3 regions of the Mesorhizobium sp. M0833 genome follow, and region 2 is predicted to be linked to each of the others. Evidence: predicted binding sites of a transcription regulator. Region 2 holds the regulator's gene; each other region holds the start of a gene.
The links. Region 2 encodes PhoB, which activates phosphate uptake and scavenging genes when phosphate is short. Its sites were predicted from a motif close to TGTCATNNANCTGTCAT; they were not measured.

Region 1 (8,060 bases), on a different contig from region 2:
AGCGCAAAGGTTCGGGGATCGGCACCTGATAGACCAGCACCTGACCCGCGCTCAGCGGATGCTCGGGGATGCGGTGGCGAGTCTGGATGATGGTCGCCTTCGCCGTCTCAGTGGTGACAGCGACATTGGCGACCTTCTTGAAGAAGGCGCGGATCGAGACGGCATTGGTGGTGTCGTCGGCGCCCTGGTCGATGACCTTGAGTACATCATCCGGGCCGATGATCGAAGCGGTGACCTGCACACCGCCGGTGCCCCAGCCATAGGGCATCGGCATTTCGCGCGAGGCGAACGGCACCTGATAGCCAGGGATGGCGATGCCCTTGAGGATCGCCCGGCGGATCATCCGCTTGGTCTGCTCGTCGAGATAGGCGAAGTTGTAGGTGGCGATGTCGGTCGGTTGTGCGGTCATTCCGCGGCCTCTCTCTTCTCTTCGGCCTTGCCGGCGTTCTCGCGGGCGTCGTGCTCGGCGCGCATGCGGCGCACGAGATCGAGCTCGGCCTGGAAATCGACATAGTGCGGCAGCTTCAGATGCTCGACGAAGCCGGTCGCCTGGACATTGTCGGAATGCGAGATGACGAACTCCTCGTCCTGGGCGGCGGCGACGACATCCTCACCCAACTCTGAGGCACGCAGCGCGCGGTCGCACAGCGCCATGGCCATCGCCTTGCGCTCGCTCTGGCCGAAGACAAGGCCGTAGCCGCGGGTGAATTGCGGCGGCGCCTTGGCCGAGCCCTTGAACTGGTTGACCATCTGGCACTCGGTGACGCGGATCCTGCCGAGCGGCACCGCGAAAGGCAGTTCCGGCACGTCGAGCTCCAGCTCGACCTCACCGATACGGACCTCGCCGACGAAGGGATGGTTGCGCGCATAGCCGCGCTGGGTGGAATAGCCGAGCGCCAATAAAAACCCCTCATCACCGCGCGACAACGCCTGCAGGCGGATGTCGCGCGCCATCGGGAATTCGAGCGGCTCGCGGGTGATGTCGCCGGGGACATGATCTTCAGGCATGTCGCCGTCGGACTCGATCAGGCCCTCGCGGGCGAGGATCGCCGACACGCGCGGCATGGCTTCCGCCTCGCCGGCACGCTGCTCCGGCTCGGCGACTTCGCCGCCTGCAGCAAGCTCGGGATCGAGCAGCCGGTGGGTGTAGTCGAAAGTCGGGCCGAGCAACTGGCCGCCGGGCAGGTCCTTGTAGGTGGCCGACACCCGCCGCTCGACCAGCATCGTGCCGGTGTCGACCGCCTTGGTGTAGCCGAAGCGCGGCAGCGTGGTGCGATAGGCGCGAATGAGGAAGATCGCCTCGATCAAGTCGCCGCGCGCCTGGACGATGGCGAGTGCCGCCAATTCCCTGTCGTAGAGCGAACCTTCACTCATCACCCGGTCGACGCCGAGCGCCAGCTGCTCGACGATCTGGTTGAGGCGAAGTGCGGGCACCGAACGATCGCCGCGCCGGCGGTCGGCAAGCAGTTTGTGGGCGTTGCGAATGGCCGCTTCGCCACCCTTTACCGCGACATACATCCTATGCCTCCATCGTCTTGATGCGCGTCGTGCGGGGCAGGCAGGCAATTGCTTCGGATGTGGCGAGGATGATGTCGACGCCACGCGGAAAGCGCTGGTTGTTCTGCTTCCATTGCTCGACGAAATGGCGCGGCATTTGCGCCGGCGCGATCGTCGCCGTCTTCTCGATGCCCGGGCCTTCGAGCAGCAGCGGAGCGCCGGAGACAAGATCGCTGACCTCGAGGATCAGCGTCGTGGAGCGATCGGGATAATCCTGGGTGCCTTGCGAAAACCCGTCGAGCGCCATCATCTCGGCCGGCGTGGCGATCAGCGCGAAATGCGCGTCGGCCGGGGTGTTGGCCAGCGGCGCGCCGGTATGGAAGCCAAGCCAGGATTTCACCGTCGCTGAAGCCTGCAAGGCGGGGTCGAGCCAGAGCGGCGTGTCGTTATCGCACAGCGCCAGCGCAATGGCGCCCGCGGTGGCTGACAGCGGCGTCGGTGGACGGGTAAAGACCGGCAGGGGCTGCAGTGTGCCCGGCCGGGCCATCGCGTCCATCACTGCCCGGAAGACCGTCTGGGCGTCGAACACCGGATCGGCAAAGCCGCCTTCAATCGCTTGGGTCACGATGTCCATCAGTCTTCTCCGCGTACCATGGTGAAGAAATCGACCTTGGTCGCCGCCGTCTCGGCGCGGCGCTGGTCACGGGCCTTGGCCAGTGCCGCCCGCAAGGGCGCGACGAGCCTGGTCTCGACCTCATTGCGGTGAGCCGGGTCCTGCCACAGCGCATCGGCGATTGCCGCCAGCCTTGCCTTCTGCTTGTCGCGGCCGAGCGCATAGCAGTGGCCGACCTGTCCGGAGGCGAGCCGGACGGTGGCGCGGGTGACCGTCGCCTCGCCAACGTTGAACGGCGCGCCGCCGCCACCGATGCGGCCACGCACGGTCACTAGGCCGGTTTCGGGGCCGCGCAGGAGTTCCGCCTCAGAAGGCAGGCCGGCTTCGTTCCACAGACGGACGATATCGTCGCCGGTCGATTGCGCCAGCGTTGCCATAACGGCCTTGCGCTCAGCCTGATCGCGGGCTTCCTGTCCTCGCATGGTTAACATTCCCTTGCATCGAAATTTGTCTATTGATATAGACAATTATACAAATTATACCTATTATCTAATGCGTGTCTATGACGGGTGCATGACAAGGGCGAGAAGAGGGGGCGCAAAGGTTGGGGCAGAAAATGATCGGACAAGCCAACAGCATCGAGCGGCGCAGCGGTGTCGCGCTGTGGCGGCAGATCGCCGATCAGATACTGCATTCGATTTCCGTCGGCGATTTTCCCGAAAATGCGGCGTTGCCGCCGGAGGTGGCACTTGCCGAGCGCTATGGCGTCAACCGCCACACCGTCCGCAGCGCCATTGCAGCGCTGGTGCAGGAGGGTGTGCTCAGGGCAGAGCAGGGGCGGGGCACCTTCGTGCTGTCGCGCAGGCGGCTGTCATATCCGATCGGCGCCCGCACCCGCTTTTCGGAGGGATTGCAAGGACAGGCGTCCGACCGGCATATCACCTTGCTTGCGTCATCGGTCGAGCCTGCCAACCGTCGTGTGGCAGAGAGCTTAGGCCTTGCAAAGGGGGCCGACGTGATACGTCTGGAAACGCGCGGCGAAGCCGATGGAATGCCAGTGTCCCGCGCTGCCGGCTGGTTCGATGCCAGGCGCTTTGCCGGCATCGATGCTGCCATGGCGGAAACCGGTTCGATCACCGCATCGCTGGCACGTTTTGGCATTGACGACTATCTGCGGCAATCGACGGTGTTGTCGGCGCGCCATGCCGATGCGGCCGACCTTGCGGACCTCGACCTGCAGCCCGGCGCCATCGTGCTGGTGACGGTCGCCGTCAACGTCACGCCCGACGGTCAGCCGATCCAGTTTTCGGAGTCGCGCTTCCCGGCCGAGCGGATCGAGCTCAAACTGTCGGCGCTTTGAGGTGCGCCAGCATCATCCGACCTGGATAACGGCCTTGATCAGGCCGGACTTCTCATGCGCCCAGCGGGCAAGATCGTGCGGCGTTTCGCCAAGCGTCGTGCGGTGCGTGACGAGCTTTGCCAACGGCACCGCGCCGTTGCGGATCGAGGCGGCGACATGGTCGAAATCGGCACGCAGCGCGTTGCGGCTGCCGATCAGCATCATCTCGCGCTTGTGGAATTCGGGATCGGAAAAGGCGATGTCGTCCTTGACGACGCTGACCAGGACCAGCGCCCCGCCATGCGCGACATGGGCGAAGGCCGACTGCACCGACTGGGTGTTGCCGGTGGCATCGAAAACCATGTCAAAACCGTCGCCGTCGGTTGCTTGCCTCACCAGGTCCGCAGCAGCGCCCTGCGAGCCGTCGAGGGTCGCGAAGCCGAGTTCGCTTTCGGCGAAACCCAGCCTCTCCGCACTCATGTCGAGCAGCGTCACGTCGAGCCCGGCGATGCGGGCGAACAGCGCCGTGCCGAGCCCGATGGGGCCGGCGCCAATGACCAGCGTGCGCGCACCTGGATCAGCCAGCGAGCGCCGCACGGCATGCGCGCCGATCGCCAGGAATTCGACGGCAGCAGCATCGGCCAGCGACAAGCCGTTTGCCGGATAAAGATTTTGCGCCGGCACCAGGATTTGCTCGCACATGGCGCCGTCGCGGTGGACGCCGAGCACCTCGATCTTGACGCAGCAATTCGGCTTGCCTTGCAGGCAGGCGATGCATTTGCCGCAGGCGAGATAGGGATTGACGACCACCGGTTCGCCGATTGCCAGATCGACGCCCTCACCAACCTCGATCACGGTGCCGGAAACTTCGTGGCCCATAATGCGGGGATAGGCGAGGAACGGGTGCTTGCCTTCGAAGATGTGATAGTCGGTGCCGCAGATGCCGACATGGCTGACGGCGACCAGCGCCCAGCCGGCCGGGGGCGCGCCAGGCGCCGGACGATCTTCGAGGACAAGTTCGCCGGGCGAGCGGCAGACGACGGCTTTCATGCTTCAATCCAGTCGGTTCATGGCACCGCCGGCTCTGCTGTCGCGAGGCCGGCGGTTGTGGGGAGGCCGTCTATTTGCCGCGGCGGCGCAGCCCGTCGAAATAGACGATGACGATGATCAGCACACCGGTGATGATGCGCTGCCAGAAGGCGTTGACGTTGAGCAGATTGGCGCCGTTGTTGATGGTGGCAAGGATGAAGGCGCCGAGCAGCGGCCCGTGCACTGAGCCGACAGCGCCGAACAGCGAGGTGCCGCCGATAACCGAGGATGCGATCGCCTGCAATTCCCAGCCCTCGGCCTGTGTCGGATTGCCGATGCCGATGCGCGAGGCAAGCAGCACGCCAACGAAGGCCGCGCACAGCCCCGACAGCGTGTAGGCCATATAGATGGTGCGCTGGACGTTGACGCCTGACAGGCGCGACGCCTCGGCGTTGGAGCCGACCGAGAACAGATAGCGGCCCCAGCGGCTGTGGTGCAGGAAGATGTAGGCCGGGATGCCGACCAGGATCACCATCCAGAACAGATTGGGGACGCCGACGAAGGAACTGCGCGAGAACGTCTGGAAGGCATCGTTGTTGATCGAGATCGAGTTGCCGTTGGTCATCAACAGACCGATGCCGCGCAGCGAGGTCAGCGTCGCCAGGGTGATGATGAAGGGTGGGAGGCCCATCTTGACGATGCCGAAGCCGTGGAACATGCCGATGGCGACGCCGACCAGCAAGGTGATCAGGATGGCCAGGAAAACCGGTGTTCCGGCGTTGATCAGCATCGCGACGATGACTGTGGCGAAGCCGACCACGGCGCCGACGGAAAGGTCGATGCCGCCGGTGATGATGACGAAGGTCTGGCCGACCGCCAGGATGGCGATCATCGACCCTTGCCGCAACAGGTTCGAGATGTTGTTGGCCGAGGCGAAGCTCGGCGTCGCCACCGACAGGATGACCCACAAAAGAACCAGCAGCGCCAGCAGTGTCAGCCCGAACAGGGCGTTGTAGTTGCGTTTCGGCCTTTCGGCAGCGATCGCCTCGGTGCTCATATCCGTCCTCCCGGTCTTTCTTGTTTCTCGGCCAGCGCCTGGGTGAGGATCTCCTCGTGATCAGCGGTCCGAAACCCGTGCGTAGCCACCAGTTTGCCGCGCCGGAACACATGCAGCGTGTCGGCGAGTTCATAGACCTCGGGCAGGTAGGACGAGATCAGGATGATGCCGGCTCCTTTGGATAGCAGCGCACCGAACAGGCGGTAGATCTCGGCCTTGGTGCCGACATCGACGCCAACGGTAGGCTCGTCGAAGATGAACAGCTTGGCGCCGTGGGCGAGCCATTTGCCGATGACGATCTTCTGCTGGTTGCCGCCGGACAGGCTGGAGGCCAGGGCGCTGCGTGTCGGCGTCTTGATGCGCAGGTCGGCGATCTGGCGATCGGCTTGCGCCTTTTCCTGCGCGCGCGAGATCAGCAGATTGCTCGAGATGCGCTTGTAGATCGGCAGATTGAGGTTGAGCCCGACCGGCAGGTTGAGGCAGAGGCCCTGGTCGCGGCGGCTTTCGGGGGCCAGCGCCATGCCGAGCCTGATCGCGTCATGTTCGGAATTGACCTTGACCTCCTTGCCCTCCCAGAGGATCTGGCCGGCCGATTTGCGGTGGCGGCCATAGAGCGTGGTGACGAACTCGCTGCGCCCGGCGCCGATCAGGCCATAGAGGCCGACGATCTCACCGGCACGGACAGACATCGAGACATTTTCGAAGCCCTTGCCCGACAGGTTCCTGGCTTCGACGATGGTCGCGCCAGGGGTGAAATGCTCCTTGTGGTAGACCTGCTCGATCGAGCGGTTGATCATCATCTTGACCAGCTCGGCGTCATTGGTCTCGGCAATGTTCCTGGTGCCGACCAGCGTGCCGTCGCGCAGCACCGAGACGCGGTCGGCGAGTTCGAACACTTCTTCCATGCGATGGCTGATGTAGATGATGGTGACGCCTTCGCCCTTCAGCCGGCGGATCAGCGTGAACAGCTGGTCGGCCTCCTTGCGGGTGAGATAGGCGGTCGGTTCGTCGAAGATCAGGAATTTGGTGCCGCGCACGGTGGCGCGGGCGGCGGCGATCAGCTGCTGCTGGCCGATGGTCAGGTCACCCAGCATGACATGCGCGGGCAGGTCGAAGCCTAGGTCGTCGATGATCTTCTGCGCCTGCCTGACCATCGCCCGCTGCTGCAGGATGCCGAAACGTGCATCCTCCTCGCCGAGGAACATGTTGGCGGCGACGGTGAGATGGCGGCACAGGACCACTTCCTGATGCACGGCATTGATGCCGAGCGCCATCGCCTCATGCGGCGTTGCCAATGCGGCAGGCTTGCCCTCCCAGATGACGTCGCCGGAGGTGCGCGGCATGACGCCGGTCAGAAGCTTGATCAGGGTGGATTTGCCGGCGCCGTTCTCGCCGACGATGGCGTGGATCTCGCCGGCTTTGAAGGCGAGGTCGACCGGCTTCAGCGCGTGGGTGCCGGGATAGCGTTTTTCCAGGCCGCGGAGTTCGAGGATGGTCCTGCCCGGTTCCAGCGTTGGGGCCGGATGGAGTTCCTGCGCCGTCGACATCATGACAATCCTCCCAGATTGGCCCGCCAGATGGCCTGACGATTGGCGCGAGTGGGATGTTTCCGGGGCAAAGGCCCTGGAAACAGTTCACTTGTGGCGATGCTCAGTCGAGCTTGGGGTTGAGCAGCGCGTCGATCTTCGGATCCTTCATGTTGGCTTTGGTGACCAGGTTGGCGCCGGTGTCGACATTGGCCTCGACCTTCTCGCCCTTCGAGGCGGCGAGCGCCGTCTTGATGCCGTCATAGCCCATCCGGTACGGATCCTGAACGACGAGAGCCGAAATGACGCCGTCATTGAGGAACTTGATCAGCTTCTCGTCGCTGTCGAAACCGACCAGCGCGACCTTGCCGGCAAGATTGTTCTCGGCGATCGCCTGACCGACGCCCTGCGCCATGATCAGATTGGAGGCGAAGATGCCCTTGAGGTTGGGGTTGGCGGTGATCAGGTCGGTGGCGATGTTGAGGCCGGTGGTGGCCTGGCCGTCGGCGTATTTGTCGGCGACCAGCTTGAGGCCGGGATATTTGGTGGCGAGCTGTTCCTTAAAACCCTGGGCGCGCTGTTCGAGCGAGCCGGCGCCCGGAAGCGCGGTGATCAGGGCGACGTCGCCCTCGACCTTGCCGCCATTGGCTTCGCCGATGGCTGCGGCAAGGCCGTCAGCGGCGACACGGCCGCCCTGGATGTTGTCGGTGGTCAGGAACGAGGTGAAGGCCTTGGAGTCGGCACCGGAGTCGATACCGATGATCTTGACCTTGGTGGCGGCCTCATCGATCGGCTTGCCGAGCGCCTTGGCTTCGGTTGGCGCGATGACGACGGCCGCCGGGTTGCCGGCGACGGCATTTTCAAGGATCGAGATCTGGCCGTTGACGTCTGTCTCGGCCTGGGCGCCGAGCTCCGGCACGTTGACGCCGAGATCCTTGCCAGCCTTGCGGGCGCCGGCCAGAACGATCTGCCAGTAGAAGGACGTGGTGTCCTTGACGA
Region 2 (8,060 bases):
CTGTTCACGATGCCGACTGGCCAAGGATAGGAATTGGCGAGCCATATGGCGCCCATGATGACAGCGCAGGTGAGGACACCGAGGAACGTCTCGGCCCAGATCGGGCGCAACGGAAAGCGGAACCGCTTGCGCTGCACCCGCCCGTTGAGCAGCATGAACACAACCGCCAGGCACGCGATAATTCCGACGATCCAGCTCCATCGCGCGCCGATCGAACCCGCCGGCCCACCGCCCATCAGCTGGAACGTGGCATCAAGCGGCGCAATCGTCTGACCGCTGGCGACCCACCATGCGGCACCCCGCCAGACCAGAAGGCCGCCCAGCGTCACGATGAAGGCCGGCACCTCGAGATAAGCGATGATGTATCCCTGGAACGCTCCGATAAGAAGGCCGAGCGCCAGGCCAATGGCCAGCGCCAGGATCCAGATCCAGGGGTTGCCGAGTTGCAGACCGATCATTCGCACCAAGAAATGCACCTGCGCAAAGCCCATGACCACGCCAATCAGGCCTTCGGCGGAACCGACCGACAGGTCGATATTGCGCATGACGATAACCAGCACCATTCCGGCGGCCATTATGGCCACGGCGGAAGTCTGCACCGAGAGGTTCCAGAGATTGCGTGGCGTCAGGAAGGTCCGGCTGTCGAAGTCGAACGGATTGACGCCGAGCCGTACGCTGGAAACGACATGCAGCCCGATCCAGATGACCAACAGCGCGCCGATCATGCCGGGCATACGGGTGTCGATCTCGGTTGCCTTGAGAAACCGGGCAACGATGCCGAGCTCGGATTCCCGCGCCCGGTCTGCCGTGCTGTCGACCGGCGTGTTGGAAGTCGTGTCGGTCATCATGTTTCTCCCGCCGGGTTGCCGTCTGCCGCGGATGCCGGAAGCAGCCTAGAAGTTATCCGCCGGAAGCGGAAAAACAATTCTTTTTGAAAAAACGCCGCGGCGAGCGGCCGCGGCGTTCGGGCTTCTCGGAAACGTCGGCTCAGTTGCAGACCGCAACAGTGCCAGCCGCCACACCGGCGCAGACCTCTTCTTTCTTGATCCAGCCGGCGTCGATGACGACGTTGAGGTTATCCTTGGTGATGGCGACCGGAGTCAGGAACAGCGACTTGACCGTGTTGCCGCCGGGCGTGGTGAAATCCTTCACGCCGGCAATGTCGGTCATCTGCTTGCCGTCGGCAAGCTGCGAGGCGATCTCGGCGGCGTTCTTACCGAGCTCGCGCGCGTCCTTCCACACCGACACGGTCTGTGTGCCAAGCGCGATGCGGTTCAGTGCGGCGTGGTCGCCGTCCTGGCCCGAGACCGGAACCGATCCGGCCAGCCCTTGCGCCGTCAGCGCGGCGACGACGCCACCGGCGGTGCCGTCATTGGCCGCGACCACGGCATCGACCTTGTTGTCGTTGGCGGTCAGGAACTGTTCCATGTTCTTCTGAGCGTTGGCCGGCAGCCAGCCGTCCGTATAGGCCTCGCCGACATTCTTGATCTTGCCGCTGTCGATGGCCTCCTTCAGCACCTCCATCGAACCGGCAAACAGGAAATCGGCATTCGGATCGGAACCCGAACCCTTGATGAAGACGTAATTGCCTTCCGGCTTCACCTTGAAGACTTCGCGGGCCTGCATGCGGCCGACTTCCTTGTTGTCGAAGGTCAGATAGAACACGTCCTTGTTCTCGATCAGCCGGTCATAGCCGACGACCGGGATGCCTTCGTCCAGTGCCTTCTGCACGGCCGGCCCGATGGCCGAGGCATCCTGTGCGAGGATGATCAGCGCATTGGCACCCTGCGAGATCAGGCTCTCGACGTCGGTGAGCTGCTTGCCGGGGTTGGACTGTGCGTCGGCAGAAATATACTTGTCGCCGGCGGCCTCGATGGCCGCCTTCATTGCGGCCTCGTCGGTCTTCCAGCGCTCTTCCTGGAAGTTCGACCAGGAAACGCCGATGACCTTGTCTTTCGCCTGCGCCACCGACCCCAGCGCCAGCGTGATGGCGACACCCGCCAGAATGGCGGTCGTGAATTTCTTCATCATATCCTCCCTGCGCCGCGTACGGCGTGACCAATTGGCTCAAAGACCAGCTTAGAAGCTCTAATTTTTTCGAGCCTCGAAAAAATACTGGCCCGATCTCCGGCTGCTGTCAACATCGATTGTGATGGATTTTGATGACTCTGCGAGTTTTTTCGAGCGTCGGAATAAACGATGACAGCGCCACCTGCATCTGACACTATTTGCCGCATCTGACACTATTTGTCGGACATTACCGACGGCTTCCGGTTCATGAGCGGCCGCGGCAACCGGGAGGAAAGCAAAACGATGTCCGTCGGAATCCGCCACGACGATTTGCGCCGGCGCAACCGGGCGATGGTGATCTCGGCGGTGCGCCGGGCTGGCCAGCCATCGCGTACGGAGATCGCAGCCACCACCGGCCTCAGTCATTCGACCATATCGGCGATCTCCTCCGACCTGATACGGGAAGGCATCCTCGCCGAGAGCAAGGCAAGTGAGCCCGTTTCGTTGAAACGCGGTCGTCCGCAGGTCGGCCTCGCCCTCAACCCGGAAGCGGCGGCGGTGCTGACCGTGGTGTTGTCACTGAATTTCCTGTCGGCCGCCATTATCGACTATGCGGGACAGGTGGTCGCCGAGGAACAGCGCCGGCTGGACACGCTGACCATGCCGCGCGACGAGCTGACCCGCGAATGCATGGCCATCGTCCGGCGCCGGCTTGAGGACCCAGACCTTGACGTCCGCAGTGTCGCCCGCATCGCCCTGGCGATTCAGGGCATTACCGACTCCCCTGCACGCGCCATGCTGTGGTCGCCGATCACGCCGCAGACGGACATCGCCTTTGCCGACATGCTGGAGGACGAATTCGGCATCCCGGCCACGGTGGAGAACGACTGCAATATGATGGCGGTGGCTTTGCGCTGGCGCAATCCGGATCGCTATCGCGACGACTTCATCGCCATCCTGCTTTCGCATGGCATCGGTATGGGGCTTGTGCTGAAGGGCGAACTGTTCACCGGGACGCATTCCTCGGGCGGCGAATTTGGCCACATGATCCATCGTCCGGGCGGCGCGCTCTGCCGTTGCGGGCGGCGCGGCTGCATCGAAGCCTATGCCGGCAACTATGCCATCTGGCGCAACGCCAGGCAGATGAGCGAAGACAGCGAACCTATCGCCGACGTCAGCGACGCCGACATGCGCGCGCTGGCCGCCCGCGCGCGCGAGAAGGATGGGCCGGAACGCGAGGCCTACCGCAAGGCCGGCGAAGCGCTGGGTTTCGGTCTCGGCTCGCTGTTCGCGCTGATCGATCCGGCACCGGTCGCGATGGTCGGCGCCAGTGCCGCTGCCTTCGATCTGATCGAGCCGGCCTTGCGCAAGGCAATCGCCCAGACCGCCGGCGGCCAGCACTCGGGCTCGATCTCCTTCGATACCGAGCCGAACGAATTGCCGCTGATCCGCGAAGGCTGCGCGATGCGGGCGTTAAGCTTCGTCGACCAGGAGATTTTCGCGCCGGGCGCGCAAATGAGGCCCGGCGTCAGAAAGAACGTCGCCTGACCAGGCGGGTCAATCTTCCCTGATCGCATAGCCGGCACCGCGGATGGTGCGGATGACATCCGGCATGCGGCCGTTATTGACGGCTTTGCGCAGCCGCCCGACATGGACGTCGACGGTGCGTTCGTCGATATAGATCGTCTCGCCCCAGACATTATCGAGCAACTGGCTACGCGAGAAGACGCGGCCCGGATGCCGCATCATGAACTCGAGCAGCCGGAATTCGGTCGGCCCGAGTCGGATCTCGCTCTTCTTGCGATAGACCCTGTGCGATTCGCGATCGAGCACGATGTCGCCGACCTTCAGCACGCTGGACAGCACTTCCGGCTTGGCGCGCCGCAGCAGCGCCTTGACCCTGGCCATGAATTCCGGCGTCGAAAACGGTTTGACGAGATAGTCGTCGGCGCCGGTCGAAAGACCGCGCACCCGATCGCTCTCCTCGCCGCGCGCGGTCAGCATGATGATCGGCAGCCGCTCGGTTTCGGGGCGCACGCGCAACCGGCGGCAGAGCTCGATGCCGGAAACCGCCGGTATCATCCAGTCGAGCACCAGAAGGTCGGGCACATTCTCCTGCAAACGGATCTCGGCTTCGTCGCCGCGTGTCACCACCTCGACCTGGTAGCCTTCGGATTCGAGATTGTAGCGGAGCAGCACGCCCAACGGCTCCTCGTCCTCCACCACCATTATGCGTGGTGCGATCATCGGCTGGGCACCCCCATCATGTCACCGGCGCCGACATTGTCGTTTCGTCCTGCTTCGGACGATTGACCGGCAATTGTTCGCCGGTCAGCACATAATACGCATTTTCGGCGATGTTGGTGACATGGTCGCCGATCCGCTCGAGATTCTTGGCGCAGAACAGCAGATGCGTGCAAGCAGTGATGTTGCGCGGATCTTCCATCATGTAGGTTAACAGCTCGCGGAACACGGACGTGTATTTGACGTCGATACGCTCGTCGGCGGCGCGCAGCTTGGCCAAGGCGGCCGCATCGCCTGCAGCATACTCCTCGATGACGCCCTGCACCTGGATGAGCACTAGCTGCGCCATCGCATCGATGGAATGCGATAGGTCGCGCGGCGTGACGCTGAGGCCGACCGCGCTCACACGCTTGGCGATATTCTTGGCAAGGTCGCCGATGCGTTCGAGGTCGCCGGCCATGCGGATCGCTCCGACGACATGGCGCAGATCGTGAGCCATTGGCTGGCGCTTGGCGATCAGGGTGATGGCGCGATCGTCCAGTTCGCGTTGACGCGCATCCATGATGGCGTCGTCGGAGACGACGCGTTGCGCCAGCACGTTGTCGGAATTCAACAGGGCCTTGGTCGCCCCGCCGACCATCGAACCGGCGAGGTCGGCCATGTCGCGGATCAGCTTGCTGATCTGCTCGAGATCCTCGTCGAAAGAAGCGACTGTGTGTTCGCCCATGGTCCTGTCCTCATATGCATGATCGGAACGGCTCAGCCGAAGCGGCCGGTGATGTAGTCCTGCGTGCGCTTCTCGCGGGGCGACGTGAATATCTTCTCGGTCCGGTCGAACTCGACCAGTTCACCCAGATACATGAAGGCGGTCTGGCGCGACACGCGCGCCGCTTGCTGCATATTGTGGGTGACGATGACGATCGTGTAGTCGGCTTGCAATTCGTCGATCAGTTCCTCGATCTTGGCCGTCGACAGCGGGTCGAGGGCCGAAGCCGGTTCGTCGAGGAGAATGACTTCCGGCTTCACTGCCACGGTGCGGGCAATGCAGAGCCGCTGCTGCTGGCCGCCGGACAGGCTCAAGCCGCTGGCGTTTAGCTTGTCCTTGACCTCGCTCCACAGCGCGGCCCGCTTCAACGCTTGCTCGACGCGGCCGTCCATCTCGGACTTGCCGAGATTCTCGTAGAGCCTGACGCCGAAGGCTATGTTCTCGTAGATCGACATCGGGAACGGCGTCGGCTTCTGGAACACCATGCCGATCTTTGTCCTGAGGAGGTTGAGATCCTGCGACCGGTCGAGAATGTTCTTGCCGTCAAGCAGCACCTGGCCCTCGGCGGTCTGTTTCGGGTAGAGCTCGTAGATGCGGTTGAAGACGCGCAGCAGCGTCGATTTCCCGCAACCCGAAGGGCCGATGAAGGCCGTGACGCTGCGCTCGGGCAGCGACAGGCTGATGTCTTTCAGCGCCTTGCTCTGGCCGTAGTAGAAGTTGAGGTTCTTGACCTCGATCTTCGTCTTCTCGGTGACCGTTTCGGTCATCGTCATGTCCGGGGACAACATCTGTGTCATCTGTCCTCTCTGCGTCCGGTAAGGCTGCGGGCGAGGATGCTCAAGCCCAGAACCGTCAGGGTGATTATGAGTGCGCCGGTCCACGCCAGTTGCTGCCATTCCTCGTAAGGGCTGAGAGCGAACTGGAAGATGGTCACCGGCAGGCTGGCCATCGGCGCGTTGATATTACTGCTCCAGAACTGGTTGTTGAGCGCGGTGAAGAGCAGCGGCGCCGTCTCGCCAGAAATGCGTGCTATCGCCAGCAATATGCCGGTGACGATGCCGGACAATGCGGCGCGGTAGGCGACCGAACGGATCACCACCCAGCGTGGCGCGCCGATCGCGGCACCGGCTTCACGCAACGCGTTCGGCACCAGGTTGAGCATGTCTTCAGTGGTGCGCACGACCACCGGAATGACCAGGATGGCAAGCGCCACGGCGCCGGCAATGGCCGAGAAATGTCCCATTGGCCGCACCATCAATTCATAGACGAACAAGCCGATGATGATCGACGGCGCCGACAACAGGATGTCGTTGATGAAGCGGACGACGGTGGTGATGCGCGAAAAGCGTCCATACTCGGCCATGTAGGTTCCCGCCAGCACGCCGATCGGCGTGCCGACGACAACGGCGATGATCGTCATCAGCAGGCTGCCCGCGATGGCATTGAGCAGGCCGCCGGCTTCGCCCGGTGGTGGCGTCATCTCGATGAAGACCGCGAACGAAAGCCCGGCTGTGCCCTTATAGACCAACGCACCGAGAATGAGCGCCAGCCAGGCAAGTCCGATGCCGGCGGCGACGACGCAAAGCGCCATCATCACCGAATTCCTGGCTTTGCGGCGGCTGTGGAGCGATGAGGATGTCGACATTGGTCAGGCTCCCGTACGGGCGTCGATCCGCATCAGCATATAGCGGGCGGCGGCAAGGATCAGGAAGGTGATGACGAACAGGATCAGGCCGAGCGCGACCAGCGAGGAGGTGTAGAGGTCGCCGTCGGCCTCGGTAAATTCATTGGCGATGGTCGCCGAGATCGTCGTGCCCGGTGCGAACAGGGAGGCACTGATGCGATGCGCGTTGCCGATGACGAAAGTCACCGCCATGGTTTCGCCGAGTGCCCGGCCGAGGCCAAGCATGACGCCGCCCATGATGCCGATGCGGGTATAGGGAATGACCACGCGCCGGGTCACTTCCCAGGTCGTGCAACCGATGCCGTAGGCCGATTCCTTCAGCACCGCCGGCACCGTATCGAAGACATCCTTGGTGATCGAGGTGATGAAGGGCAACACCATTATGGCGAGGATCAGCGCCGAGGTCAGAAGGCCGATGCCGTAAGGAGGGCCGGCGAAAAGGCTGGATAGTCCCGGCACGCCGTGGAAGATGTTGATGATGAAGGGCTGTATCGTCGTCTGCAGGAATGGCGCGAACACGAACAGGCCCCAGATACCATAGATGATCGAGGGAATGCCGGCCAATAGCTCGACCGCTATGCCGATCGGGCGCCTGAGCGGGCGCGGGCAGAGCTCGGTGAGAAAGATCGCAATGCCGATGCCGATCGGAACCGCGATCAGGATGGCGATGGCCGCCGTTACCAGGGTGCCGTAGATCGGCGCCAGTGCGCCAAATTTTTCCGTGACCGGATTCCAGCTCTCAGTCGTCAGGAAAGAAAAGCCGAAGGACGACAGCGCCTGCCATGAGCCGGCAAACAGCGAGATCGCGACACCGCCGAGGATGACCAGCACAAGGATTGCGGAAGCGCGGGTGAGTCCGCGAAATATGGCATCTGTGAGCGCGAAGCGCCGCACCGTAGCGTCCCTGGCCCGGGCTGCTGCAGATGATGGCATGGCATCGGAAGCGATGGTCATTGGGTCCTCGCGATTAAAGGCAACAGGGAGGGCGCCGTCGACGCCCTCCCTGGAGGAGATTACATAGCCGAGTAGAGCGGCTTGCCATCGTCGCCGACGACTTCCTTGGCCCACATGGCCTTGACGCTCTCAACCACCTTGTCGGGCATCGGAACGTAGTCCAGCTCGCCGGCCATCTCGTCGCCCTTGTCATACGCCCAGGCGAAGAATTTGAGCGCTTCGCCGGTGGTCGCGGCGTCGTCCGGCTTCTTATACAGGAGGATCCACGTCGCCGCCGTCATCGGCCAGGACTCGGCGCCCGGCTCATTGGCGAGGATCACCCCATAGCCCGGCTGCGAGCTCCAGTCGGCATTGGCCGCTGCCGCCGAGAACGCGGCTGCGGTGGGCTCGACCTTCTTGCCG
Region 3 (8,060 bases), on a different contig from region 2:
GTTGCCCAGGATCTACAACAGGGACCTCGCATTGCCGTCTCGGCGCTGGTCACCAATCTGCGCGAATACGGGTTGGTCCTGGCGTTGATCGCAATCATGGTGTTCTTCCAGTTCACCACGTCCGGAACGCTGTTCAAGCCGGTGAACCTCAGCAATCTCGTGCAGCAGAACAGCTTCATCATCGTGATGGCGCTGGGCATGCTTCTGGTGATCGTTTCGGGTCACATCGATCTCAGCGTCGGCTCCGTCGCCGGCTTCATCGGCGCACTGGCGGCGATGATGATGGTCATCTGGCCGCTTGGCCCATTGAGCAATCCGCTGGTGGTGTCGATCATCTGCCTGATCGTCGGTGGTGCGATCGGCGCGGCACAAGGCTACTGGATTGCCTATCACCGAATACCGAGCTTTATCGTCACGCTGGCGGGCATGCTGATCTTCCGCGGCATCTGCCAGGCGCTGCTCGGTGGCGGGTCTTCCGTGGGGCCGCTTCCAGTCGGCTTCAAGGCGCTCAGTTCCGGCTTCATTCCGGACCTGATCGGCCCATTGACACTGATACCGCCAACCGTGAACGCCGCCGGCAAAACCATTGTCGGCAGCGGCCTCACGCTGCACCTGACGACGATCGTGATCGGCCTCGTCGCCGTGCTCGCCTATGCCTATTTCGGGCTCAGGGCACGGCGCACCCGCGAGAAGCATGGCTACGAAGCCGAGCCCTTCTCGCTGTTCGTCGTCAAGACCCTGGTGATCAGCGCGCTGGCGCTGTTTCTCGTTTACCAATTCGCCACCTATAGGGGCCTCCCCATCGTTCTCACGGTGATGGGTGTGCTGATCGCGTTGTTCGTCTTCGTTACCAAACGCATGACGATCGGCCGCCGCATCTATGCGATGGGCGGCAATGCCAAGGCAGCCCAGCTATCGGGCATCAAGACCGAACGGCTGACGTTGATGGTGTTCATCAATATGGGCGTGCTGTCGGCACTCGGCGGCCTGATTATCGCAGCGCGCCTGGGGCAGGCTGTGCCGGCGGCCGGCCTCGGCAGCGAGCTCGACGTCATCGCCGCGGTGTTCATCGGTGGCGCTTCGGCGATGGGCGGCGTCGGCCAGGTCATCGGCGCGGTGGTCGGCGGCTTCATCATGGGCGTCATGAACAACGGCATGTCGATCATGGGCGTCAATGTCGACTGGCAGCAGGTGGTCAAAGGCCTGGTGCTGCTCGGCGCCGTCGTCTTCGACGTCTACAACAAGAACAAGGCTTGAGAGGCAACCAGGAGGCATACGGGTCACATCGCGGCGCTGCCGGGCGGCGCAAAGAAGTCCCTCGAGGGACCTGATCCGCGAGCGCAATCCGGACGAAGAATTTCAATCGAGGCGCGGACAACGGTCCGAGCCGCGCCGGGCAGGGTTTGCCAAGAAAGGCACGCCAAGCCCGCAATTCAGAGAGGGTTACCATGCTGATCTCACAGATCCTCGACGACGCCGAGACGATCCGCGTCGTTGCCCGCAACGGCGGCAAGACCCGCGTCATCAACGGCGCGCGCAGCGTCTATTCGCTGGCGATGGAAGCCGCGCGCACCGGCAGCGGGCTTGTCGCCCTGATCGAGCGCAAGGGCTTCGGCGAAACCATCGATCTGGACGCAGCCTACAAGAAGGGACGACTGCTGTCGCCGATCAACCATCCCGATCCGGCGCATCTCCATCTCACCGGCACCGGGCTGACGCATCTCGGCTCCGCCGCGACCCGCGATTCCATGCACAAGAAGCTCAGCACGGACGGCGAGGAACAGCTGACCGATTCCATGAAGATGTTCCGCATGGGGCTTGAGGGTGGCAAGCCGGCGAAGGGCCAGATCGGCGTGCAGCCGGAATGGTTCTACAAGGGCAACGGCACTATGGCGGTGGCGCCCGGTGCGGCGCTTGTGTCGCCGGCCTTCGCCCAGGATGCCGGCGAGGAGCCGGAAATCGCCGGTATCTATGTGATCGGCGACGACGGCGCCCCATTCCGCGTCGGCTTCACCCTGTCGAACGAGTTTTCCGACCACGTCACCGAGCGTGTGAACTATCTCTTCCTCGCCCATTCCAAGCTGCGTAACGCTTCGTTCGGCCCGGAGATCCTGATCGGCGACCTGCCGTCCGATATCCGCGGCGCTTCACGCATCCTGCGCGACGGCAAGCTGCTTTGGGAAAAGCCGTTCCTGTCGGGCGAGGCGAACATGTCGCACACCATTGGCAATCTCGAGCATCACCACTTCAAATACTCGGCCTTCCGCCAGCCGGGTGATGTGCATGTACACATGTTCGGCACGGCGACGCTGTCCTTCGCGGACGGCATCAGGACCGAGGCCGGTGACGTATTCGAAATCGAGGCGCAGGATTTCGGCCTGCCGCTGCGCAACCCGCTTGAAATCGAGCAGCCGGTGAAGGTGGCGGTGAAGGCGCTTTGAGGCGTCGATGACAGCGTGATCTCCCCCCTCGTGGGGGAGATTGGCAGTTCCAAACTCATCGCGCGGCGCGGAAATGCTTGGACAGTTTCAGGCCCTGCGCCTGATAGTTCGAGCCGAGATCTGTGCCGTAGAGCGCCTGCGGCCGTTTCAGCATGTGCTCGTAGACCAACCGTCCGACGATCTGGCCGTGGTCGAGGATGAACGGCACTTCGTGGCTACGCACCTCGAGCACCGCCCGGCTGCCGGTGCCGCCCGACGCCGAATGGCCGAAACCCGGGTCGAAGAAACCGGCATAATGGACGCGGAACTCGCCGACCAGCGGGTCGAAAGGCGTCATTTCGGCGGCGTAGAGTGGCGGCACATGGACCGCCTCGCGCGACACCAAGATGTAGAATTCGTCCGGATCGAGCACCAGCTCGCCGGCGCCGCTTTTGTAGAGCGGCTCCCAGAAATCGACGACATCCTGCGCGGCGCGCTTGTCGACGTCGACCAGGCCGGTGTGGTGCTTGCCGCGATAGCCGACCAGCCCGTCCTTGTCGCCGTCGAGATCGATCGACAGCGCGATTCCGCCGCCTGAGATGTTGGGTGGTTCGGTGGCGACCAACATTTCGGCGCGGTGCAACTCGTGCAGCTCGCTTTCCGACAAGAGCGCATTGCCGGTGCGGAACCTGATCTGCGACAGCCGCGAGCCGGTCCGCACGATGATCGGGAAAGTGCGCGGGCTGACCTCCAGATAGAGCGGGCCTTCATAGCCAGCGGCGATCTTGTCGAACTCGTGGCCACGGTCGGTCATTACGCGGGTGAAGATATCGAGCCGTCCGGTCGAGCTTTTCGGGTTGGCGGAGGCGGAAATATGGGCGGGCAGCGCCAGGCTTTCGAGCAGCGGCACGATGTAGACGCAGCCGGTTTCCAGCACCGCACCTTCGGCGAGGTTGATCTCGTGCAGCTTCAGCCGGTCGAGCTTGTCGACAACCCTGTGGTCCGGGCCGGGCAAGAAGGAAGCACGCACTCGCCAGGCCTTGTCGCCGAGCCTGAGGTCAAGGCTGGCCGGCTGGATCTGATCGGCATCGAGCATGCGCGGCGATTTCAGCGCGCCCGTCTGGAACAGCGCGGAAATATCCTGATCGGGAAGAATGCCTGTCTGCCGCAAGGGTCTGGCTCCGTTCGAACGCCGGGCGAGGTCTTGTTCTGTCGCAGGTCCGACCGTGGACGCCTTTGGCACCTGCTTGGTACAACCCTCTTAATCATGCCGGCAATTGACGCAAGCGTGGCGCGGGTCTAAAGCTCGTTATCCCGTGGTGATTTGGCCGGTCGGCTTGCAGCCACGTTAAACAAGTCGCTAAAGGACCGTCGGGCCGCAAGGCCATATGGACCGGTTGCGACTTTCGCGGCCGGTTTTTTGTTGTTTGGACCAATTTTGGTGTTTGGATGGAATGATGACCAAGAAGCGCGACTGGAAGCCTCAGACCGCACTCGTGCATGCCGGGACGCTGCGTTCCGGCTTCGGCGAGACCTCCGAGGCGATGTATCTCACCCAAGGCTATGTCTACGAGACGGCGCAAGCGGCGGAGGCCCGCTTCAAGGGCGAGGAGCCGGGCTTCATCTATTCGCGCTATGCCAATCCGACGGTCGACATGTTTGAGAAACGCATGTGCGCGCTGGAAGGAGCCGAGGACGCGCGCGCCACGGCATCCGGCATGGCGGCGGTGACGGCAGCACTGCTGTGTAGCGCCAAGGCGGGCGACCATATCGTGGCGGCGCGCGCGCTGTTCGGCTCCTGCCGCTGGGTGATCGAGACGCTGGCGCCGAAATACGGCATCGAGGCAACGCTGGTCGACGGCACCGACATCGCCAATTGGGAAAAGGCGGTCAAGCCAAACACCAAACTGTTTTTCCTGGAAAGCCCTACCAATCCAACGCTGGAGGTAGTCGACATTGCCGCCGTCGCGGCACTTGCCAATTCGATCGGCGCCAGGCTGATCGTCGACAATGTCTTCGCTACGCCCTTGCAGCAGAAACCGCTGCAACTCGGCGCCCACATCGTCGTCTATTCGGCCACGAAGCATATTGACGGCCAGGGGCGCTGTCTTGGCGGCATCGTTCTGTCGGACAAGAAATGGATCGACGAGAACCTGCATGACTATTTCCGCCACACCGGCCCAAGCCTCTCGCCCTTCAATGCCTGGACGCTGCTGAAAGGCCTGGAGACGCTGCCGCTACGCGTACGCCAGCAGACGGAAAGTGCCGGCCGCATCGCGGATTTCCTGGCCGAGCGCCCGCAAATCGCCCGCGTCATCTATCCCGGCCGCGCCGACCACCCGCAAGCGGCCGTGGTCAAGAAGCAGATGTCGGGCGGCTCGACGCTGATTTGCTTCGATGTGAAGGGCGGCAAGCAGGCGGCCTTTGCCTTCCAGAACACACTCGACGTCGTGCTGATTTCCAACAATCTCGGCGACGCCAAGAGCCTGATCACCCATCCGGCGACGACCACACACAAGAACTTGACTGATGAAGCCCGCGCCGAGCTCGGCATCGGACCGGGAACGCTCAGGCTGTCAGTCGGCCTTGAGGACGCCGACGACCTGCTCGAAGACATCGAGCAGGCACTGAGAGTTGCCGGATAAGGGCTGGCCGAACAGAGGCGAGCGGGGACGTGCCGATCAGGCGCCGGACGGGGTCTCTTCCAGCTCCGCGACGGTCTTTGTCTGGATAGTCATCACGTTGCCGCGCCAGTCGACGGCGCCGCTCAGCCATCCGCGCGCCCAAATGGCGGGAAGCATCAGGTCTCGTGCCATCATCGCCGGGATCGTGCGCGGCGACAGGTGCCATCTCTTGGCCGAGGCCAAGGCGCATTCCGGCAGGTAGGCCGCGACCAGCACGGCGATGGCGGTGGCCGGCAGGCTGACGCCGGCGTCAGCCGCCGCGATCAGCGCCAGCACCAGCGGCGGTGCCGCGCCGATCAGGATTTCGGGAGCAAAGAACAGTGCAAAGGTGACGCGGCGCAGCCGCGCCCAGCGCGCCTGCCGCGACCAGATCTCGCCAAGCGTGCGCCGGCCGAGCGGCTGTTCGAAGGGAGAGGCGACAAGATTGACCCGCAGTCCGAGCCCGTTGACCAGCTTGGTCGCGGCGGCGTCCTCGGCGATCTCGGCAGCAAGCGCGCGGATGCCGCCATTGGCATCGAGCATCGGCTTATTCCACAACATGCTCTTGCCCTGGGCGAAGCCGAGGCCGAGCGCCTCTCCAGCGTACTGCCAGCGTGCCTGCAGCGTGTTGAGAAAGGCGCATTCGACCTCCCCCCAGAAGCCGTCCGGCCGCGAGCCGATTGGCGTCGAGCAGACGAGGCCGGTGTCATGCCGCCACGCCGCCATCAGGTGCTGGACGTAGTCGCTCGGCATAAGCACATTGGAATCGGCAAGGATGACCCAGCGATAACGCGCCGCCTCCCAACCCTTCACGCAATTGTTGAGTTTTGGATTGCCGCTGATGCGGTCGTCACCGACCAGAAGGCGCGCGCGAATAGCTGGAAAGCGCGCCATTGCGGCAGTGATCGGCTTGACCACCGGGTCGTCGGCATGGGCGACACAGAAGATGAGTTCATAGCGCGGCCAGTCGAGTGAGAAGGCGCGCTCCAGCGTCTCTTCGGCAAACGGCTCGACGCCGCGCGCCGGGATGACGATCGATACCGGCGGCGCGTTGGCCGCCGGCGGTGCAATACTGGCTGGTCGCTTCAGCTTCTGCGAAGCTAACAGGATGCTGGCGAGATTTGAAAGAAGGAGGGCTATGGAAAGGAGGGCGGCTGCGAATGTCGGTTCCATCGAGATCTGGTCACTCCAGAAATGCCGGCCGCATGACAGCCGTTTTCAACAATTCGACAGAACGCTGAGTCGTCCGGCACAAGCCTGCACACCATCATTGTCACTCAAATGACATTGTTTTTCGGCACCTGCGCTTGAGATCGGGCAAGAAGATGCTGCGCATCGTTGACCAAACTGCGCTGAGCATCGAAAGTTCCATCTACATTGCTTTGGAGCAGTTTATGTACAGCGCCGTCACCCGCAACATCGAAGTGCAGGTCAGGCCGTTCTATCTGGAGGATCACTCCGATCCGCCGCAAAACCGCTATGTCTGGGGCTACCAGGTGACCATCGACAATCAGTCGGATGAGTTCGTGCAGCTTCTATCACGCTACTGGCACATTACCGACGGTACCGGCAAAGTCGAGGAAGTGCGCGGCCCCGGGGTCGTCGGCGAGCAACCCGGACTCAACCCCGGCGACAGCTATCAGTATACGTCCGGATGCCCGCTCTCGACCCCGTCCGGCATCATGGTCGGGCACTACACAATGCGCAACAAGCGGGGCGAGACGTTCGACGTCGCCATCCCCGCCTTCTCGCTCGATTTGCCGGGCACGCGGCGCACCGTCAATTGACCGCCGTCATCCAGCCGCTGCAAACTCCGCCGGGTCGAAGTCATATTGCTTCGAGCAGAATTCGCAGGCGACGTGAATGCTGCCATCCTCGCTGCTGTCCCTGATCTCCTCGGCGGAAAAGCCTTCGAGAATGCCGCGGATCTTCTCCCTCGAGCATGAGCACTGGTCGGCGACCGGCACGCTGCCGAACACGCGGACGCCATGCTCGTGGAAAAGCCGGTAAAGCAGCCGTTCGGCGCCGATCGTCGGATCGATCAGCTCGGTCGGTTCAATGGTGCCAAGCAGCGCCAGCAGCTCCTGCCAGGAATTGTCGGTCGGGTCGTGGATTTCCTCACGCGGATCGCCGTCGCCCCCGGGAAGGTCGGGTACGCGCATACGCTCCGCCGACTGCGGCAGGAATTGTGCCAGCAGGCCACCGGCCCGCCATTGCTCGCGGGCACCGCCGACGCCGGGCGTCAGAAGCTTGGCAACCGAAAGGCGGAGGTCGGTCGGAATCTGCTCCGACTGGCGGAAATAGGTGCGTGCGGCATCTTCAAGTGTGACGCCGTCGAGCTGGACGATGCCCTGGTAGCGCTGCGTGTGAGCGCCCTGGTCGATGGTCAGCGCCAGGACACCGCTGCCGATCAGCGTCTGCGGTGACGTCTCGCCGGCCGAAGTCAAAGCCTGCAGCCGGTCGGCATCGAAGCGGGCATACGCGCGCAGCGCGTGCGGCGTGGAGAAATCGGCGACCAGCATGTCGACCGGCCCATCGGTGCGGGTCTGCAGAATGAACTTGCCCTCGAATTTCAGCGAAGTTCCGAGCAGTACCGTCAGCACACAGGCTTCGGCCAGGAGCCGGGCGACCGGCTCGGGATAGTCGTGGCGGCTGAGAATGGCGTCGAGCATCGGCCCGAGCTGGACGGTGCGGCCGCGCACGTCGAGCGGGCCGACCTCGAACGGCACGACATGATCGTCGCCGGCGTAGCCGAATTCGCCGAGCTTGGGTTTATGTTCAGCCAATTGATGAGTTTCCAACATGACAAAGCTCCGGGGCGCGGCGATGCCGCCCTCCGGGGCGCATGCGACGAGACGCGCTCGATTTGCGTGATGCGCCTGAGATAGGCACCACCCATTCCCGGATCAAGGCGGCCCGGATCAAGGCGGCGCAGATCAGGCCGGCCCGGATCATCGCGGCCCGTATCAAGCGCCCA

Region 1: the regulator PhoB is predicted to act here: its motif matches at 2,673-2,689, upstream of phnF (phosphonate metabolism transcriptional regulator PhnF).
Region 3: the regulator PhoB is predicted to act here: its motif matches at 6,278-6,294, upstream of NKH98_RS00900 (ceramide glucosyltransferase).

The regions. Positions count from the first base shown of each region.
Region 1 is NZ_JAMYOQ010000003.1:318,703-326,762, reverse strand. Features, by position in the region: gene NKH98_RS05665 (alpha-D-ribose 1-methylphosphonate 5-phosphate C-P-lyase PhnJ) at 1-409, opposite strand, end outside; gene NKH98_RS05660 (carbon-phosphorus lyase complex subunit) at 406-1,518, opposite strand; gene phnH (phosphonate C-P lyase system protein PhnH) at 1,520-2,131, opposite strand; gene phnG (phosphonate C-P lyase system protein PhnG) at 2,131-2,592, opposite strand; gene phnF (phosphonate metabolism transcriptional regulator PhnF) at 2,727-3,470, shown strand; gene NKH98_RS05640 (zinc-binding alcohol dehydrogenase family protein) at 3,483-4,499, opposite strand; gene NKH98_RS05635 (ABC transporter permease) at 4,570-5,535, opposite strand; gene NKH98_RS05630 (sugar ABC transporter ATP-binding protein) at 5,532-7,085, opposite strand; gene NKH98_RS05625 (ABC transporter substrate-binding protein) at 7,186-8,060, opposite strand, start outside.
Region 2 is NZ_JAMYOQ010000002.1:29,314-37,373, forward strand. Features, by position in the region: gene NKH98_RS02225 (sugar ABC transporter permease) at 1-845, opposite strand, end outside; gene xylF (D-xylose ABC transporter substrate-binding protein) at 988-2,028, opposite strand; gene NKH98_RS02235 (ROK family protein) at 2,314-3,558, shown strand; gene phoB (phosphate regulon transcriptional regulator PhoB) at 3,568-4,257, opposite strand; gene phoU (phosphate signaling complex protein PhoU) at 4,274-4,981, opposite strand; gene pstB (phosphate ABC transporter ATP-binding protein PstB) at 5,014-5,817, opposite strand; gene pstA (phosphate ABC transporter permease PstA) at 5,814-6,665, opposite strand; gene pstC (phosphate ABC transporter permease subunit PstC) at 6,669-7,658, opposite strand; gene pstS (phosphate ABC transporter substrate-binding protein PstS) at 7,718-8,060, opposite strand, start outside.
Region 3 is NZ_JAMYOQ010000001.1:193,666-201,725, reverse strand. Features, by position in the region: gene mmsB (multiple monosaccharide ABC transporter permease) at 1-1,257, shown strand, start outside; gene araD1 (AraD1 family protein) at 1,449-2,441, shown strand; gene NKH98_RS00910 (2'-deoxycytidine 5'-triphosphate deaminase) at 2,497-3,591, opposite strand; SAM riboswitch at 3,727-3,804, shown strand; gene NKH98_RS00905 (O-succinylhomoserine sulfhydrylase) at 3,875-5,065, shown strand; gene NKH98_RS00900 (ceramide glucosyltransferase) at 5,102-6,256, opposite strand; gene apaG (Co2+/Mg2+ efflux facilitator ApaG/CorD) at 6,478-6,870, shown strand; gene NKH98_RS00890 (Hsp33 family molecular chaperone) at 6,877-7,887, opposite strand; gene argF (ornithine carbamoyltransferase) at 8,050-8,060, opposite strand, start outside.